2 regions of the Pedobacter sp. AC212 genome follow, and region 1 is predicted to be linked to the other one. Evidence: riboswitches for the same ligand, from Rfam matches in the RefSeq annotation. Region 1 holds a riboswitch; the other holds the start of a gene.
The links. A riboswitch is a leader RNA that binds a small molecule or an ion and turns the genes downstream of it on or off. The one in region 1 is predicted to bind cobalamin.

Region 1 (10,142 bases):
TCACAACTAATGGAATATATCTTGGATTTTTGTAAAATTCAGAAAGCAAGCAAGCTCTGGTGCAATGCAAGGGTAAATGCTAAGGAATTTTATTATAAATTTGGATTCTATGAAACCGACAAAACATTTTTTAAAGATGGTTATGATTTCGTAGTAATGGAGAAAGAATTTTAGATTGTAGATTGACGAATGACGATTTAATACCTCGCCTGTTCGAATTTGTAAAGCTAAAATCATAAATATAATCTGATTGATGACTTGGTCTGCTACCTGCAGATCCAAAATCGTGAATCTAACATCATAAATAAATATGGCTAAGAAAAAAGAAGACGCTAACCTGCCAAAAACGGAGGATAAGAAAAAACATGTAACTGTTGTAACCAAAAATTCGTTACAATTTTTAGAAGAATACATCAACAATCCTGCTCCAACAGGTTACGAATGGGAAGGCCAAAAATTATGGCTAAACTATTTAAAACCATACATTGATGAGCATTTTGTAGACAATTACGGAACTGCAGTCGGTGTAATTAACCCGAAAGCTCCTTACAAAGTGGTAATAGAAGCGCATGCCGATGAAATTTCATGGTATGTAAACTACATTACCAGTGATGGTTTAATTTATGTCATCCGTAATGGTGGTTCTGACCATCAAATTGCGCCATCGAAACGTGTGAATATCCATACGGAGAAAGGCCTGGTTAAAGCAGTTTTCGGCTGGCCAGCTATCCATACGCGTCATGGCGAAAAGGAACAGGCGCCAGAATTGAAAAATATTTTCCTGGATTGCGGTTGCACTACAAAAGAAGAAGTAGAAAAATTGGGCATCCATGTGGGCTGCGTAATCACCTACGAAGATGAATTTATGGTATTAAACGATCGCTATTATGTTGGTCGTGCTTTAGATAACCGCGTTGGTGGTTTTATGATTGCCGAAGTTGCCCGTTTATTGAAAGAGAACAAGAAAAAACTACCTTTCGGTTTATACATTGTAAACTCTGTACAGGAAGAAATAGGCTTACGTGGAGCAGAAATGATTGCGCAACGCATTAAACCAAATGTGGCCATTGTAACTGATGTAACCCATGATACAACCACGCCAATGATCAACAAGAATACGCAAGGCGATTTATCAGCAGGTAAAGGTCCGGTGGTTTCTTACGCTCCGGCAGTTCAAACCAATTTGAATAAATTACTAATCAAAACGGCTGAGAAAAACGAAATTCCATTCCAACGCCAGGCTTCTTCACGCTCAACGGGAACGGATACCGATGCATTTGCTTACTCAAACGGTGGGGTTCCTTCGGCTTTAATATCTTTGCCTTTACGCTACATGCATACCACAGTAGAAATGGTGCACAAAGAAGATGTTGATAATGTGATTAGCTTAATTTACGAAAGCTTGTTGAACATTAAAGACGGTCAGGATTTTAGAGAATTTAAATAAAAATTTGGGAAAAGCTGACTAGCTGACCAACCTTTTCAAATTTTAGTCTCATTGAGCTTGTCGAAATACATCATTGTAATTTCGACAAGCCTTTCGACGACTGTTAGCAACCTTTCGGAGGCCGTAGGTTCTTGAAAACAAAAGCGCTACAAATGTTTCCATAAGCAGCGCTTTGTCATTGATGAGAAACGTAAAAAAATTACTTAATATTTAAGTCGGTTGCCCCCTTAACATCGGTAGATATTTCTCCGAGAATCCCAGCATTTACATTCTGTGCGGTGTAAATTTTAACAAAATCAATTGTACTTAAGCTAACCTTTTTACCTGCGCCATCAACCGCCCAAGCGATATCGAAACTATTGTACAATTTGGTTTTATAATCATCGCCAGTTGAATAGCTATCGGTGTATCCCCAATCGAACGCAGCATTGGTTACAATGCCCGAAGTACTGAGTGTCGAAGGCAATAAGGTTCCTTTGAACGTAATCTTATCTTGATTGGAAGCAAACAAAGGATAAAAATTGATGCGTTTCGCACTGTTATTTACAACACCACTATTGCCTTGGTTATCTGTCCAAGCAACATTTGCAGCAGCTTTTGGGTTAGTGTAAGTAATTTCATAGTTTTTAATAGTAGTTGTCTTTTCGTACTCGCTTCCAGCCAGTTCAAACCACTCATCATCTGGCAAACCATTACCGTTTTTATCCTGACTTACCATTACAATACCCGGCTCTGCAAAAGCATAGGGTGGACCGAAAGGGTTTCCATAGATGGCCAAATCGGCCCCGTTTTGGTTAACAACAGAATGGTCAAAGCCGAAAACAATGTAACCGCCAAAACCACCCAAAGAAACCATGTTGTTTGTACTCCCAATCAATTTTTGTGCTTGTTCTGGCGAGCCTAAACTTGCATTGTTAATGTGCTGACCAGGTGCTGGCGCATACTCGAAAACTTTACTGATAAATTTGCTACTGGTTGGTGTTACTGCAATTACAGGTACAGGAACATTAATGGTATAAGTATGCGAAAAACTGCCTGCCCCATTATAGCCTTTGTATTCGATAATATATGTACCAGAAGTAGTGGGAATAAAAGCGAAATTATACGCGGTACTTACTACTTTTCCATCCAATTTCCATTCGTGCTGGAAGCCTCTGCCGTCATTTGAAACTGCATATAATTCCGTTTTCGCATTCACTTTTCCAGTGAGGGAATTTTCAGTGATCCCCATTTTTCCATCAGGAGCAGTTTCTGCATCTTTTTTGCAACCGAAAAATAGGGTTGCAACCAGTAATACTGCAACTAGGTAATTGTTAATTTTCATTATTATATATTGATTGTTAAATTATTTAGTGTAGAAAACCAGGTGAGCAGGAATATCTCCTGTGGATACCGAAAACTTCTTTTTACCATTATTATCGATGGAATATAAAGTTCCTGGCGTAACATAATCCTTTGCATCGGTGATGTAAACGCCAGATGAGATGGGGTCAACCGCGATTCCATAAGGCATTACAATTTCTTTATCAGTGCCATCACTAATGAAGCCGCCTGGAATAATGGTTTCATCTTTCACATTGATTTTTGAATAAGAAATTACATTAGACATGGTTGCATTGCTCCAGGCGGTGCTAATGATGTAAGTAAAATCTTTATCAATTGCGAAATTGCTTGCTTCAATATCGAACTTCTTTTTTACCGCTTCCGTCTTCGTATCAACCACATACAAATTCGATTTTATATCACCATAATTTCCTCTGGAAGTAACATATAAATCACCATATTGATCTGCTTTTACACGGTGAAGGTTGATGGCAACATCAATGCGCTTAATTTCTTTATTGGTTGCCAGATCAACGACAGATAAGGTTCGCTCGTAATTGCTGCTGGTATAACCTCCAGAATTGGCTACATAAAGTCTATCGCCAACAACGGCCATTTCTTCTGGCTCACGGCCTACTGTGATTTTAGCATCCAATTTATAAGTTGCCGTATCTACAACTGCAACAAAACCCTCGTAAGCGGTTACGTATGCTTTGTTTTTATAAAATGTAAGGTATCTACAGTTCGAAATATCTACTTGAGCTAGTTTTTTTGCTGTTTTAACATCAAGGATTTCCAATTTTCCAGATCCATTTACAATTACATAAAGCTTAGAACCATAAATTTTGATATCATTCCCTACATCGCCCAAACCTAATGTAGCAGATGGGTTTGCTTGTCCGTAAATATTTTTTCTATAAACACCGGTAGCATAATCATAATAATCTATGGAGGCTTTATTCGAACCCCAATTTCCTTCGTTTAAAACATATAGTCCATTTACAGCTGTAATTCCCTGGCCAGGAAGTTGAGTTTGTTCTTCAGGAGTAACGCCTTTATCTTTCCGGCAAGACCACAAAATTGTAGTGAAGCAAAGTGCAGTTAATACTTTAATTGATAGCGATTTTTTCATTTTAGGTTAATTAAATTTGGTGATAAGTGTGATCCTGAAATTTCTTCCAGGCATTGGATAATTGAGTACCACATCGTAGTATTGATTAAATACATTATTTACTTCTGCAGCAATACTATAATTTACTTTTGCGTAATTGAAGGCAAACCTGACAATCAAATCATGTGTGTACCATGGCTCTACGTAGTTTACAGGGATGTTTGCCTTCTGGCTATAACGTTCGCCGGTGTAGATATAACTATAATTGAAGCTGATATTTTGATAGTCTAAGCCCAGCATTAAAGCGCCGCTATTCAATGGGATGTACGGAATCTGCTGACCAAAAACGGTACTATTCTGCGTAATATCGATGGCCTTTTCATAGGTATAATTGAATTTTGTGTTCAAATTAAAACCATTAAAATTCCAGTTGCTTTGGATGTTGGTTTCCAAACCTTTGATTTCTACTTTACCCAGGTTAACCATGCTCCACCTGAAGGGACTGAGCGTAGGAATGGCAATGATTTTATCGCGTACGGTGTTGTAATAAATATCTGTTTGGATAGAAATTTGAGTGAGCTTTACGGCCTCAAAGAATTTGGAATAAGTGAAACCTAAATCGTATTGCTTGGTATATTCTGGACTTAAATTACTGTTCCCAATCAGCGTGTAGTACAAATCGTTAAAGGTTGGCATCCTAAAAATGGATTTGTAAAAAGCCCTTAATCGGAAATCGTTATATTTAAAAGGCTGCCACGAGGCCATCATTGTCGGTGTATATTCTGTTTTATCGCGAGCTGAGGAATTGGTTTTCACCTGATCATTAACCAACGTTGCCAACACGTTACCTTGGATACTCAGGCGTTGCCAGTTAAATTTTGAAGCAAGAGCAATTAAAGCAGTCTGCCTTTTAGGATAGGCAAAGTTTTCCAGATTGGCATCTAATTGCTGATAACTGTAATCGGTTGATAAGGAAATATCCCAACATTTAAGAATCCGATATTGATTGGCTAACGATAAATATATTTCTTGCTGGGCATAACGATTGTCTAAAGCGCCAAAGAGTGAAACCCTTTCCGGATCGAGATATCGGATAAAATCGTAAGCGTATTTTGCATTTGCCAAGAATTGATACCTTTGATCTGTTTTGCTTTGATAGGAAGATTGAACAAAGAAATTATCATCCCATTGACGCTGGCTAAAATCAAACTTGTTTGCCACAATAGCGCCGGGCAAACCCCTCTCGCTATCGTAATTATAAATCCTCAGTTGCCATTTACTGCTATCGGCGGTATTGCCAAACAGCGCTGCTTCAAATCTTTTAGCAAAAATATCACCATTATGCCTTACTACTGTGGTGTCATAAACACTGTTGGTGTACCAATATTTGTATTTTCCATCCGCATGAATCAATTCTGCGTTTAGGCTTAGCGATAAACGGTCAGTGAAACGTTGATGAAAAATAGCCGATGGATCGAACAAGCCAAAGGAGCCGCCCTTTAAACTTAACTTTAAACTTCGGCGCTGGCCAAGATCGAATACAGGGCTTTGCGTTTTTAAATAAAGCGAACTGGCAGATGCAAATGCTTTTGCTGGCATCAGTAGTTCACTTTTCTGACCGCTATAAAGTGAAATTTCTTCGAGGTTATCCAAAGAATATTTACCCAAATCTACCTGCCCGTTTTGTGCATTTCCCAATTGTATCCCATCATAAAAAACTGCAGTATGGTTGCTACCCATGCTGCGAACGTTAATGGTTTTTAAGCCACCAATGCCCCCGTAATCTTTTAACTGTACTCCAGAAAAGTATCTGATGGCATCAGCAACAGAGAGCGCATTTAATTTTTTTAATGCCGTTCCGCTTAATATTTGCAAGGGTGTTGGCGAAATGTTTTGTAATAATTTTCGCTGATGCCGAATCTCGACTTCTTTTAAATTATTTGCCTTCAATGAGTCAGTTTGGGCAAGGGCAGATTGAGGCATAAGAATGCCTGTCCAGAAAATGAACGATAGGAACAGATAATATTTTATGCCATTAAAGGCATGTAAAAACCTAAACATTTTGTTGTGAGTTTAATCCCCACAGCAAACAGAATTACAAGAAATGAAAATACGGAATACCGAAAGTACCTCATCTCTAGCTTCAATCCCCGAAAGCTATGAAATATTGCAAGAGGCAGGTCTTCTGACTTACTCCCGGTTTTCTTGCCTTCCCACCTCGAAATCGGGGCAGTGGCTTAAAGAATAGAAAATCCGTTAATGGAGCTTACAGCTGCGGGACAGTTTTGGATTTACACCAAATTCCCTTTTAATTCCGGGTGTTAACCGGAAACCAAAAGCATGGCAAAGGTAGCCAAATTTTGAAAAGATTTTAGAAAAGTTTAGCCGCTGTTGAAATTTCTCAGAAAGCAAAAATTTCTTGCGGTTGTGGAAACTCACCTACTCGAGGCACTAGCATTTGAGGCTAGCATAAATTTGAGCTTTTAAACTTTCTTAATTAATCAATTTTAAAAAGCTTAAAAATTTGCAAAGCTATTTTGCTGATGCTTATTGTTCTACGTTACTAATTTCGATCCATACCGGGCAATGATCGCTTGTTTTTTCCCAGCCCCGAACATGCTTATCTACTCCAGCGCTTAAAAGTTTACTTTCTAATTGTGGGCTCAGAAGAAAATGATCAATGCGTAAACCGGCGTTACGGCCGTAGGCATTTCTGAAATAATCGAAAAAGGTATAAATCACTTCTTCGGGATACAGCTTTCTAATGGCATCTGTCCAACCCTGTGCTACCAGGTTATGGAAAGCTTCACGCACTTCCGGCCTGAAAAGCGCATCGTCAACCCATCGTTCCGGTTTATAAACGTCCAATTCAGTCGGCATCACATTGTAATCTCCTGCAAGCACTACGGGTAAATTAAATTCTAAAAGTTTCGCTGCATGGAGTGTTAACCGTTCAAACCAAGCCAATTTATATTCCAATTTTGGCCCAGGCGCAGGATTTCCATTTGGCAAATACAAGCAACCCACCACAACCCCATTGATCATGGCTTCAATATATCTACTGTGTAAATCTTCAGGATCACCAGGCAAACCGCGTTTAAGTTCCTTTATTTCATGTCCACGAGATAAAATAGCCACCCCATTCCAGCTTTTTTGTCCATGCCAGATAGCGTTGTAGCCGGCTTCGAGAATAGCCTTTTCGGGAAATTTCTCATCAGGCGCTTTTAATTCCTGTAAACAAACTACATCAGGCTTCGTTTCTTCGAGCCACTTTAATAAAACTGGTAAGCGCCCATTTACGCCGTTTACATTGTAGGTTGCTATTCTCATCGCTATAAAAAATTGATGAGGCTAAATTAATGAACAAATTTTTCCCTACAAGTTAAAATGGAATTAAAATTCAACTCGCTTTAACTTTAAAACATCTAAAAATCACGAAAAACTGATTAATTTTTCATTAATTGAAAGCATTTGTAATTTTTGCGCTTATCTTGCAATTATATTTAATCACTCCCGTTAGTAAATGTCTGAAGTTGCAATAAACATCCCAAAAGGTAACCAGAAGGATATTCATCAGTTATATGATAAGTATGCTGGAATGCTTTTAGGTTTTATAAGAGGTACGGTTCAAGATCATCTTAAATCAGAAGAAATTTTAGTTAAAATTATCTCTGCATTTGTATTGGAAACAAATGGCCAGCCTACTTCCTGGTTGCAGTTAAGGCAATTTGCAAGATTTAAATTGCCCGAATTTTCTTCTATAAATAATGAAAAACTAAGCGGTAATCACACGAATAATGAGTATTTAAATCTGCTGGATGAGGAGGAGCAATATATTTTCCAAATGGTTTATTATCAAGGAAAATCTATCAATCAACTTGTAGATTTATTAAATAAGAGTGAAAATATATTGCGTACCCAGTTGAAATCATCAATAGATAAAATCAGGAAAGCTCGTGGAAATTAAACAACTGATAGATAGCGGCCTAATGGAAACCTATGTTATGGGAGTGGCCACCGACGATGAAATTCAGCAAGTTTTGCGGGCAAAAAAACAGTTTCCAGAATTTGCCGAAGCGTTAACAAAGTTAGAAATGGATATGGAAATCCTTGCGCAAAGTATGGCTGTTCCGCCTCCAGCCAATGCATTATCCAAAATCGAACAAGAAGTAAATGAGATTATACTTCGTGAGCAAAATTTAAAGCTATACACTGAAACTGAAAGCAAGTTTAAGCATGCGGAACAAGAAAAAGTAAAACAAGACCGCTATATAGAAGTTGAGTCCGAATCGAACCAAATGCGCATCAGCAAAGCCTGGAGATGGGTTTTTGCGGCTGTTTTTGTTTTGGGCAAGATATTTTTAGGATTCGCGATCTACTTTTATCTCGAAAACAGACAGGCACAAGAACAGATTAAAGATTTGAAATTAGAGATTAACCAAATCAAAACTGTTAAGTAATCTATAGTGATAAAATATTATTTCCTAAAACGATAACAGGGTTTGCTGGTTATAGTTAATATAATTTAGCAATATGAACAATCAGTCATCAGAAAACGGAAATCCCAAGTTATATATGTTACTGTTGGGCTCAAAGGCGCCCAAAAGAAATGTGGAGCAACACGATTATTTCTTCGGCATTGCCAACTCATTAAAAGAATTGGTGCCAGAAATTAAAGCATTTTGGCCTGAGGCTGGCAATAGTATTCATATCGATGGCTGGCGTGAGGTAAACCAGGTTGATGGTTTTCGAATTGAAGTTAAGCCTCGAACGGCTGACCATTCATCCGCTCCCCATAAACTATTTTTTATCAACCTCGGTGGTTATCAATCCGGGAAGTTAGAAGAACAACATTATATCGTTCTTGGCGTAAAAGATGATCGGGCCTCGGCCATTCAGGACGCAAAGAAAACTGTTTTTTTTAAGACTAATTCAGTTAAAGGCGCCAACTCCCATATTGATGAAAAATATGGTATCGACATTGATGACATTTACAGGGTTGAGGATATACTAAGTCCGCAGCATAAAGAAAAATACCATATTAAGATTACACCAAACGCTACCCTTCCTGATGATGAGATTCATTTAGGTTATTTTAAACTCGATAAAATCTAGAAATACGTACTCCTTAAATATCTAAGCTAAACCTTTCTAAAAAAAACATGTTATTAGTTTACAACAAAAACCAATAATATGAAAAAGTTAGTTTATTTGATGGCCGTTTCCGTTTCGGCCTTAGCATTTCAAGCATGTGGCGGTGGAAATAAAGACGCCAAAGAAACAGCTGATAGCTTAAACATGAGTAAAGATACCACAAGCAACACGGCTGCAACTGGTGGCATATCAGTTGACAATGAAGATGCAAAATTTGCAACACAGGCAGCAGTAGGCGGAATGGCAGAAGTTGAAATGGGCAAACTTGCCCTACAAAAAAGCAGCAATGCACAGGTAAAAGAGTTTGCTACCATGATGGTAAATGATCACGGAAAAGCAAATACCGAATTAATGGAAATTGCAGCTGCTAAAAATATCACTTTACCATCGACTGTTGATGATGACCACAAAAAGAAAATGGACGATTTAAGTAAAAAGTCAGGATCTGATTTTGATAAAGCTTATGTTGATGCCATGGTTGATGGACATAAATCGACTTTAAAATTGATGGAAGATGAATCGAAAGATGGCGCTGATGCAGAACTTAAAGCTTTTGCTACCAAAACGGCTCCGGTAGTACAAACGCATTTAACTATGATCAATAAAATTAAAGATGGAATGAAATAAATTTCCATCCCAATAAAAAAATCGAGGCAGACGCCTCGATTTTTTTATGCACTTAGTTTTTTCATTACCTGTTCGGATGCCGCCTCGCAGAAGTCAATCCCCGAATAATCAGGATTATACCCACCTATGTAGGGAACGGCTAAAATATAAACACGTTCACTGGCAGTACCGTCTTCATCCACTACCTGAAAATAATCGTTAATGGTAATCCCTGGAACACGGAGAGAGAAATGCCCATTCTCAGTTTTCTCTACTAATTTATTCCCTTTTTTGTACGCTTCACTTCCTTTTTTAATATCCTTAAAGTTCAATTTTGCAGGGCTAACAATGCCCCCATCAATTAAACCTTGAAAAGGGAAATCTTCAAAAGATAAATGAGGCTGCCCTACACAATCGATAAACATTTTATAATGCTCGGCAATTGGCTTCCCATTTTCGTCTTCATAGTGGTAAGTAGCACCTCCTTTAGGATTTGGCTCT
Region 2 (10,142 bases), 1.8 Mb from region 1:
TCAGCATGTTTTCATTTTTCAGATAGTAATAAATCTCAAAATGTGGCGTCTGCAAAACTTTAAAATCAAGCTTTTTGTATCTAACCTTATTTTGGCCAAAGTATTGGGCTTTGGAAGAAAACGAAATCATAATCAAAAGCAATAAAGGGATGTATTGCTTGAAATAAGTAGCGCTTATTTTCATAAATGTGTGTTTTTGATTATTCAAATAATTAATAACGAAGATTCTATCGAATGGATAAAAATAGCAATTCTTAAAATCACAATCAGGAATTTAACAGTTTTTAAACAGTGAAATCATGAGGTACAAATCACGTTCAAAATCAATTACCGCCGCTTTCATTTTTTTTCTTGTCACGCTCTTCCTGTCTCTGTTTTCTTCTTAGTTCACGCTCTTCTTTTTTCGTTAACGGAACCGTTGTTGCAGGTTGGTTTTGAACAGGATCAGGCTTCTTTTCATCTTTTTTAACCTCTTGCTCGGTCGTTGCTGTTGGCTCTGCTACCTCAGGAGTTTCTGTAGGATTAAACTCTGTAGAATCTACCTCGACACTATCATTTGAACTAGTATCGCGAACATATTGCGGACTAGGACAATTATAAGTTCTGGTAATTTCTACCGTCGCTTTCGGGAAAGGACCGTAGGTATATCCTGTTGATGGATCCATGTAAACCTTATCCATAAATTTAGCGAATATTGGCAACGCTGTTCTAGAGCCTTCACCTTGTTCGCCATTTTTAAAATGGGCCGTTCTTTCATCGCAACCTACCCAAACACCGGTTACCAAATCTTTGGTTAAACCCATATACCAGGCGTCAACATAATCTGATGAAGTACCGGTTTTTCCACCAATTTGGTTATTCTTTTTAAATAGATTTGGCCATTCCCACAAAGCTTGAGAGGTACCTCTTGGTTCTTCCATACCGCCACGAAACATGTAGGTCATTAACCAGGCAATCTCTTCAGATAATACTCTTTTGGTTTTAGGCTTAAATTCCTCGATGATGTTATTATCTAAATCGGTAATTTTTTCAACCAAAATAGGGTCAGTTTTTATGCCCTTATTCATGAAGGTAGCATAAGCTTTAACCATTTCATAAACAGTAACATCGTTTGAACCCAAACTTACCGATGGAACAGATTCCAAATGACTATCAATACCACACTCATGAGCGTACTTTACTACATTATCCCATCCAACTTTATCAGTTACTTGTGCTGTAATGGTATTTACAGATCTGGCCATTGCCCAACGCAAACTCATTTCCTGGTAAGTAACACTGTAATCGGCATTTTTGGGCTCCCAATACTTGGTTTCGCCTTTATCTTTATATTCAATTTTAACAGGCTTATCAGTAAATTTATCGCAAGGACTCATTCCTTGCTCCAATGCTGTTAAATATGCAAATGGTTTAAATGTAGAACCAGCCTGGCGTTTAGCCTGATTAACGTGATCGTATTTGAAAAATTTGTGATCGATACCACCCACCCAAACCTTGATTTTTCCACTGGCTGGTTCCATCGTCATCATACCAGTGTTCAATATTTTGCCGTAGTAACGGATAGAATCCAAGGTAGAAAACAAAGTATCGCGATCACCTTTGTAGGTAAAAATTTGCATTTTTTTCTTCTTGTTGAAATAGGCAGTAACCGAATCTGGTTGATTTGGAAACTTTTTCTGAAGCAAAGCATAAATAGGGAGGTTTTTCATTGCCCGGTCCGGATAATCCACTTTCTTCTTTTCAGAATCGTACCAGGGATCTTCATTGCCCCAAACGCTGTAAAACCTGCGCTGTAAAGTTTTCATTTGCTCTGCAACAGCTTCTTCAGCATATTTTTGCAGTTTCGAATCGATGGTGGTATATATTTTTAAGCCATCTTCATTTAAATCGTATCCATTATCGGTACACCACTTCTCCAGATATTTCGACACTGCAGCACGTAAATAGGAGTCGCCATCGCTTCCGTCTTCCATTTTACCTTCTTTAAGTTTAATGGGCTCTTTAGAAAGTATGGCCAAGCTATCCTTGCTTAGCTTATTATTTTTATTCATTTGGCTCAATACCACATTTCTGCGTACCAAAGCTTTTTCTGGATTTTTAGTTGGGTTGTAAAGGCTAGTCCCTTTCAGCATACCAACAAGCATCGCAGCATCAGTGGTGGCTAGATCTTTGGTTTCCTTATCAAAATAAATTCGAGCAGCGGTCTTAATTCCGTAAGTATTATTACCGAAAGAAACCGTGTTCAGGTACATGGTTATGATGTCGTTTTTAGAGTAATTGGATTCAATTTTTACAGCAGTTAACCACTCTTTAAGCTTTACAATTAGCGTCCTAACCAAGGGGATTTTCACTAAAAAACCTTGAGATTTATTATACCTGGTGCGGTATAAATTCTTAGCTAATTGTTGAGTAATTGTACTGGCACCACCATCTTTACCCATTCCAATAACAGCACGCCCAACAGCTTGAGCATCAATTCCCCAATGTTTATAAAAGCGAACATCTTCGGTAGCTACCAAAGCATTAATTACACTTGGCGCAATATCACTAAAACTTACCGGAGTACGGTTTTCCTTAAAATATCGACCAATCAGTTTTCCATCACTTGTATATAATTCAGATCCCACACGCAATGTAGGCGTTTTAATGTCCCGATAACTTGGAGAATAGCCAAACAACCACAAAAAATTGAGTTGAAGGGCAGAAAAGAAAATAATGATAAAGAATATTAAGATTGTAAAATAACGTAAGTACTTGTTTTTTATCTCTTTGAACATATTGAATGTGCTGATAATTTGATAAATGCTGTGGCGATAAATATAAAAAACTCTGTATGCAAATTAACGTTTTTAATTTACTAATTTTTTAGTACTATATTTAAAACTTTGGTTCTGGATTAATCCGAAACTGTATATTGTTAGATGCTAATCACGATCGAAAATATTGAGAGATTACGATAGGTACTGAATCAATCACCAAAAAAATATGGTATAAAAATGAAAAACGAATTCAAGGAGCTAATTGTACAGGGCGATAAAAAATTTTCGATTAAAAGTGCGAAAACTGATTTTACCGGTGGATACAATAAAGAAACGGCCAAAGATGCATTGATAAACTCAAAAATTGAAGTCAATCATTTACAGGAAAAATTATATGCATCAGCAACGCATTCTATACTCATTATTTTTCAGGCGATGGATGCTGCCGGGAAAGATAGCGCTATTGAACATGTAATGAGTGGATTAAATCCGCAGGGTTGCCAGGTTTTTAGTTTCAAAGTGCCAACATCCGAAGAATATAAACATGATTTTTTGTGGCGGCATATTAAAGCATTGCCAGAACGGGGAAGAATTGGGATTCATAATCGTTCGCACTATGAAAACGTTTTGGTTTGTAAGGTTCATCCGGAATATATTTTGAGTGAAAGCCTCCCAGGTTTTGATGAGGTAAAGAAAATCAATAGAAATTTTTGGAAGAAGCGTTATGAAAGCATCAAAAATTTTGAAGAGCATTTGGCTGCAAATGGAACAGTAGTGCTTAAATTCTTTTTAAATGTGAGTAAGGATGAACAGAAACAACGGTTTTTGGATAGGATAGAAGACCCTACCAAAAATTGGAAGTTTTCTTCTGGTGATATTAAGGAAAGGGCTTTGTGGGATGACTATATGAAGGCTTATGAAGACGCCATTAACGAAACAAGCACGAAAGAATCGCCATGGTATATTATTCCAGCAGATAAAAAATGGTTTGCCAGATTAGCAATTAGTGAAATAATTGCCGACAAATTGAAAAGCCTGAATATCAAATTTCCTGTTTTGGACGAAGTTGAACAAGGTAAATTGATGGAAACTAAAACGGCTTTACTTAGCGAATAATTCTGCTTGCTTGAACGTGGCAATCTCTTTTTGGTTATAAAATTAACTGAAATGAGATTGCCATTAAATCAAGAACAGTCGTTTCTAACAGCGAAATGCAATATCTCATTACTGATAATTCATCTTAAATTTAGATAAATCTGGTTTAGGCTTTTTACGACTGGTTTCCAATTCGTAAATCGTTCGCCCCAAATTTTTCATAAAAGGAAAACAGACCGTATCATATTCATATTTGTTATCGTTATAAATCCCGTCTTCATTACTCTGTATAACAGCCGTAAGTAAATATTCAATTCCATTTTTAAAGTCTACAAAATAGGAGTTGTCGATAATATATCCGTAACTGTCGCCATATTTGTTGAAAATCCTGATGTTTGGATCCGGAATTACATTTTTCTCTCTACCATAATAAAGCATTTTAGCATATGTTGGCCAAAATTCCTTTTCATCATATTTTGGATAATCACTTTCTGTTGGATATTTGCTCATGTAAGTGTAAATCAATTTATAATCTGCAGCGGTTAGGTTAAATCGTTCTTGAGCCTGTAAAGCTTCTGGAAACATTAGTTTTTGCATTAAACGATGTTGATCATTGATGGCAAATGCGTTCTTATTGGCTAAACTAAAAGGTTTATTTACCAGTTTATCTGCGCTATCTAAATAACCTTTACCCATTACCAGGTTAGTTAAGTTCAATTCGTATTCTTTCGGATCGTATTTTGCTTCTTGCTCATATACCAAACGGTTGTCATTATAAAAACGAATTGGGTTGGTATGTTTAGCGGTTTCTCCCGCGTCGCCTATGGCTAAACGGTTCAAAATTCTGCTATCATTAAAACCATACTTTTTAAATTTATCATTAATTTCAGCACGCCCGATAAACTCAAACAACCTATTGAAAGCATCATTATCACTGGTAAGCAAAATCTTTTTAATATAATGCTCAAGGGTCGGAAGTCCATTTTTCGCACTGCCGTCTTTTTCAACTTTAGTTTGTCCCCGAAAAGCGCTATCGGTTATCATAATGCTTTTCACGGTTAAGCCTGTGCTTTTTAATCGGTTCACTTTTTCCAAAGCAAAAATAACAGCCGCAAGTTTTACGGTGCTTGCAGGATAGAAATAATGGTGTGGATCTAAATTAAAACTGTAGCTTTTAAAACTTGGTTTGTTTTTAATGTCACGGGTAATCTGGGTGTATAAAATTTGAACCTGGTTTTTATCTGGATGGTTAAGAACAGAACCAAATAATTCTGGCTTTGATTCCATTAACTTTTTAAGCATAATAGTATCAGTTTTTTGAGCCATAACGACAGAATAGTTTATTAAAAGGGTGATCAAAAGTAGGATTCTCATTATTTTGGCTTTGATATTTAAAGTTAAACTTTTGATTGAAGAAATGCTTTCTCCATCATCCATTTTACAACTTGTTTAATTTTGTTAGCTTTGCGCCGCTTTTGGTTTTTGTGTTGCCACAGAATTAAAAGGGAATTTGGTGTAAATCCAAAACTGTCCCGCAGCTGTAAGCTCTATAATGATTTTTAATTCTACGCCACTTTTCTAATCATGGAATGGGAAGGCTAAAAATCGGGAGTAAGTCAGAAGACCTGCCTTTAGCATATAATTTCATAGCTTTCGGGGATTGAAGCTTGGATTGAAGTACTTAGCGTTTTCGTATTTTCATTTCCTTTTCTATCTGCTGGCTGTGGGCAAAACTCACAATCAAATGAACAAAACAAAAATTTTGATTGCCGCAGGCTTAGGTTTGGGGCAAATCGTAATTGGTGAATCAGTTAAGGCACAGGATACCTTGAAACTGAAAGATGTGGTAATTTCTGCCACCAAGAATGATCAAAAACAATCACAAACAGGTAAAGTGGTTAGTATCATCAGTAGGGAAGTATTGGATCGCAGTCAGGGCAAATCTCTTCCAGAATTGATTAGCGAACAAGCCGGTATTATTGTAGCTGGTTCAGGAAGTAATCCTGGCGCTAACAAATCAGTTTTTTTTCGCGGAGCGGGAAGTGCTTACGCTGTCGTATTAATTGATGGAATCGTTCAAAATGATCCCTCTGGAAACGGTGGTGCTTTCGATCTTCGCCTTTTTGCTATCGATCAAATCGATCACATTGAAATTCTACGAGGCGGCCAGTCTACCATTTACGGCTCTGATGCCATTGCTGGGGTAATCAATATCATTACCAAAAAAGGCGGCCCAAAAGGCAATACAATATACGGTGTAGCCAGTGCAGGCAGTTACGAAACTTATAAAGGTACAATTGGCTTAAATGGCAGCCTTGATGCTTTTACCTATAATATAAACTACACCCACCACAAAACGGATGGGATATCTGAAGCAGCAAACGCAGTGGGTAATAACACAGCGTTTGATAAAGACGGCTTTAAAACAGATGGGGTAAATGCAAACTTCGGAATAAAATTGGATCAACATTTTTCTGTTAATCCTTTTATCAGATATTTTGAAGGCAATTACAAAATTGATGAGGCTGCTTTTACTGATGGTATCGCAGCCAACCATTCACTGCTGAAAAATTTTAGCGGGGGTGTAAATTCCAAATACGAGTTTGGAACGGGCAAGATCAATTTAAATTATAGTTACCAAAGCACTTCGAACAATACCTTAAGTAGTTTTGACGGTTTTCCATATGAAAGTGTTGGTGCTGGAAGAATAAGTTTGCTTGATTTATTTTATAACCAAAAGCTTGGAGATAAACTCGATTTATTGGTAGGCATTGATAACAGGGTGATGAAACTTTCCTCGGCAGGCAACAAACCGGAGAGTAATATTTTTGCCGCTTACGGCTCACTCTTTTTGCATGATTTAAGTATCTTCAATTTAGAAGTTGGCGGTCGTTATAACAAACACGAGCAATATGGTGAAAACTACACTTACACCATTACACCGAGTATTAATATAATTAAAGAACTAAAACTATTCGGTACAGTTTCAACAGCTTTTAAAATTCCAACACTTAATATGCTGTTCGGGCAATATGGATCAAATTTAAACCTGAAACCAGAAAAGTCTCAGAACTATGAAGCTGGTTTTAATCTGAGTTTAGCTGATGATAAATTCTCGCTACGTGGAGCGGCTTTCAAACGCGATTTAACAGATGCGATCATTTACGATTTTGCAGTTGGGTACATTAATCAGGAAAGTCAAAAAGTAAGAGGTTTTGAAATCGAGCCAGCAGTTAAAATATGGAAATTTACCCTTAATGGTTATTATGCTTTTACTGATGGAAACGAGTATAACAGTGTAAATAATAAAGTGGAAGATTTTCTTTTTAGAAGACCTAAACATGCTTTTGGCATTACAACAGGTATTCAGGCAACTGATAATTTATTCATTAATGCCAATTTGAGGTATTTTGGTTCACGTACGGATGGTAATTTTACGGACTATGTTGTAGAAACATTGCCAAGCTACAAGTTGTTAAATGCTTATGCAGAATATGCGTTCGCGAAAAAACGTCTTAAAATCTTTTTCGATGCTAAAAACATTTTAAATGAAAACTATAATGAAATCATCGGTTACAATGCAATGGGTTTCAATTTTAATACAGGCCTAAGTTTTAATATCCGCTAATAAAATTTAACTTTGTGTTGTGATAAAAACTCGTACATCACAAGCAACTTGTCTTACTAACTAAATACTTTATACTAATCACTATATACTAATATATGTCTAATTTGAAATTTAATCCACGTAACCTCATTCTGTTACTAATCATCTTGGTAATTACTTTGTTTCGTTTACTGGTAACGTTTAACTCAGATGAGCTTCAGTTTGCAAACTTTTCTTCTATTGGAGCGGTAGCGCTGTTTGGTGGCGCATACTTTAAAGATCATGCAAAAGCTTTTGCTTTTCCATTAGTGAGCTTGTTTTTAAGCGATTTTATCTTAGCCAGTACAATTTTTAGTAAATACAGTAATGGTTTTTTATATGAAGGATGGTATTGGACCTATCTTGCTTTCGCCTTGATGGTTTTGGTGGGAAGAGTATTGTTAAAAAAGATAAATGTAGTCTCACTACTTTCATCTACCTTAGCAATTGTTTTTATTCATTGGATTGTAACCGATTTCGGAGTATGGTTTCAAAATCCATCATATCCACAAACTGTAGCTGGATACTGGAGCTGCCTGGTTAAAGCAATACCGTTTGAAATCAGGTTTTTAGAAGGAACTTTAATTTACGGTGCTCTTATTTTTGGTGCCTTTGAAATATTGAAATCAAAATATCCGGTCCTTAAAATGCAGAAGCAAAGCATTTAATTTCTCAATATTTTTGTTAAATCCTCTTTTGATCTGTTTCAAAAGAGGATTTTTTTTAACTTTATATTTTCCTCGTTGGATAAGCTCCAGCTAAACAAAAATCATCCATTCCCAATTAAAACATCATACATTCAATGAAAGTCGTTTCTTTTTTACCAGCTGCCACCAAAATGATTTACGATATGGGTTTGCAAGAATACTTGTACGGGGTAACTTTTGAATGTCCGAAAGAAGCGGCAAATCAACCTAAAGTAGTGCGATGTGTTTTAGAAGGTAAAAATTACTCGAGCATCGAAATCGATCGTATCTTCTCTGCTTCAAAAGCACAAGGTAAAAGTTTGTATTGGGTTGATGATGAGCTTTTAGAAAGCATTGCTCCCGATGTTGTTTTCACACAAGATATTTGTGAGGTTTGCAATATTGATACCGTGTGTACCGAAACCGCTGTAATGAAGCTTTCTAAAAAACCGACACTCGTCCCCTTATCGCCAAATAACCTTCAGGATGTTTTTGAATGTGCCATAACTATAGCAAAGGCTTTAGGGAAGGAAGAAGTTGCTTTAAGGTACTTGGCCAATCTTCAACAGAAAACCGACTTTATTTTAGATGAACTACGGGCAAATAGAGCGCCTTTAAAACGAGTGATGCTGATGGAATGGATTGAGCCGATCTACAACTGTGGTCATTGGATTCCTTTTCAAATTGCTGCTGCCGGTGGGGTAGATATGCTTTCCAATCCTGCCGGAGATTCAATTGTAACCCAATGGGATAAAGTCGTGAAATACAATCCTGAAGTATTGGTAATTGCCCCTTGCGGTTTTGATAAAACAAGAACTTTGGCCGAAATGGATCTACTTCTAACAAAAAACAATTGGACAGACTTAGCAGCCGTACAACAAAATCAGGTGTACATTGCAGATTTTGACATGTTTACCCAACCCAGCATCGGTACATTGGTTGCAGGAATAGAAGCGTTGGCCTGTATGTTTCACCCGGAGATCTTTAAAGCCGACGAGTCAATTACAGCGAAATTTATCAATCTTTCCGAGTCAAAGACGTTTCAATCTTCGGTATTTTAAATTTAAACGAGTATTCTCCCATGCAAAGGAGAAGCGTTATAAAGCATCTACAGTCGGCCAAATCATTCCAATCCAATAATTTTAATATTAGCTTATGAAGATAGTTGTTTTAACAGGTGCAGGAATAAGTGCAGAAAGTGGATTAAAAACATTCAGGGATGCTGATGGCTTATGGGAAGGCTATAATGTTCATGATGTTGCAACTCCAGAGGCCTGGGAGCGTAATCCTGAATTGGTGCAGCAATTTTACAACGAGCGAAGAAAGCAGGTAATCGAAGCAAAACCCAACAGAGCGCATCAGCTCTTAGCTGAACTGGAGCAAGATTTTGATATAGAAATTATTACACAAAATATTGATGACTTACATGAGCGAGCCGGTTCAAGTAAAGTGCATCATCTTCACGGCATCATCACAAAATCACAATCAGATCTACGGGAAGATCTTACTTATTCTATAGACGGATCTGACTTAAAAATGGGCCAGTTATGCGAATTAGGTTCTCAGCTTCGTCCGCATGTGGTATGGTTCGGCGAAGCCGTGCCTATGATTGAAGTTGCCGCTGATATTTGTCAGCAGGCAGATATCTTCGTCTTGATTGGCACTTCATTAGCAGTTTATCCCGCCGCTGGTTTAATCGATTTTGTTCCCGCTGAAGCTATCAAATATATTATCGATCCCGTAACACCTAATGTGAAAAGGTATAGAAATGTAGTCAAGATTGAAGCGAATGCTGTTCAGGGTGTTGCTCAACTAAAGGAAATCTTAATTAATGAATGATAGAAAACTTTGCATTTTTAATTGGAGCGGAGGGAAAGACAGTACCTTGGCGCTTCACTATGCACTTGAAGATCCTTCAATAGAAATCAAATACCTCGTTACAACGGTTACGGAACA

Region 2: it holds a riboswitch for cobalamin, as region 1 does, so the genes downstream of both, ACZZZC_RS13280 (TonB-dependent receptor plug domain-containing protein) here and ACZZZC_RS05555 (TonB-dependent receptor plug domain-containing protein) in region 1, are expected to answer to the same signal.

What each region holds. Positions count from the first base shown of each region.
Region 1 covers NZ_OZ409870.1:1,260,831-1,270,972, reverse strand. The annotation lists gene ACZZZC_RS05575 (GNAT family N-acetyltransferase) at 1-174, shown strand, start outside; gene ACZZZC_RS05570 (M42 family metallopeptidase) at 311-1,447, shown strand; gene ACZZZC_RS05565 (PKD domain-containing protein) at 1,647-2,771, opposite strand; gene ACZZZC_RS05560 (YncE family protein) at 2,793-3,902, opposite strand; gene ACZZZC_RS05555 (TonB-dependent receptor plug domain-containing protein) at 3,909-5,942, opposite strand; cobalamin riboswitch at 6,040-6,233, opposite strand; gene xth (exodeoxyribonuclease III) at 6,429-7,211, opposite strand; gene ACZZZC_RS05545 (RNA polymerase sigma factor) at 7,405-7,848, shown strand; gene ACZZZC_RS05540 (hypothetical protein) at 7,838-8,341, shown strand; gene ACZZZC_RS05535 (DUF1543 domain-containing protein) at 8,415-8,996, shown strand; gene ACZZZC_RS05530 (DUF4142 domain-containing protein) at 9,075-9,662, shown strand; gene ACZZZC_RS05525 (FAD/NAD(P)-binding protein) at 9,707-10,142, opposite strand, start outside.
Region 2 covers NZ_OZ409870.1:3,032,154-3,042,295, reverse strand. The annotation lists gene ACZZZC_RS13300 (TolB family protein) at 1-184, opposite strand, end outside; gene ACZZZC_RS13295 (transglycosylase domain-containing protein) at 324-2,777, opposite strand; gene ACZZZC_RS13290 (polyphosphate kinase 2 family protein) at 2,997-3,875, shown strand; gene ACZZZC_RS13285 (serine hydrolase) at 3,984-5,180, opposite strand; cobalamin riboswitch at 5,314-5,501, shown strand; gene ACZZZC_RS13280 (TonB-dependent receptor plug domain-containing protein) at 5,599-7,482, shown strand; gene ACZZZC_RS13275 (DUF6580 family putative transport protein) at 7,578-8,168, shown strand; gene ACZZZC_RS13270 (ABC transporter substrate-binding protein) at 8,303-9,247, shown strand; gene ACZZZC_RS13265 (SIR2 family NAD-dependent protein deacylase) at 9,342-10,025, shown strand; gene ACZZZC_RS13260 (Dph6-related ATP pyrophosphatase) at 10,018-10,142, shown strand, end outside.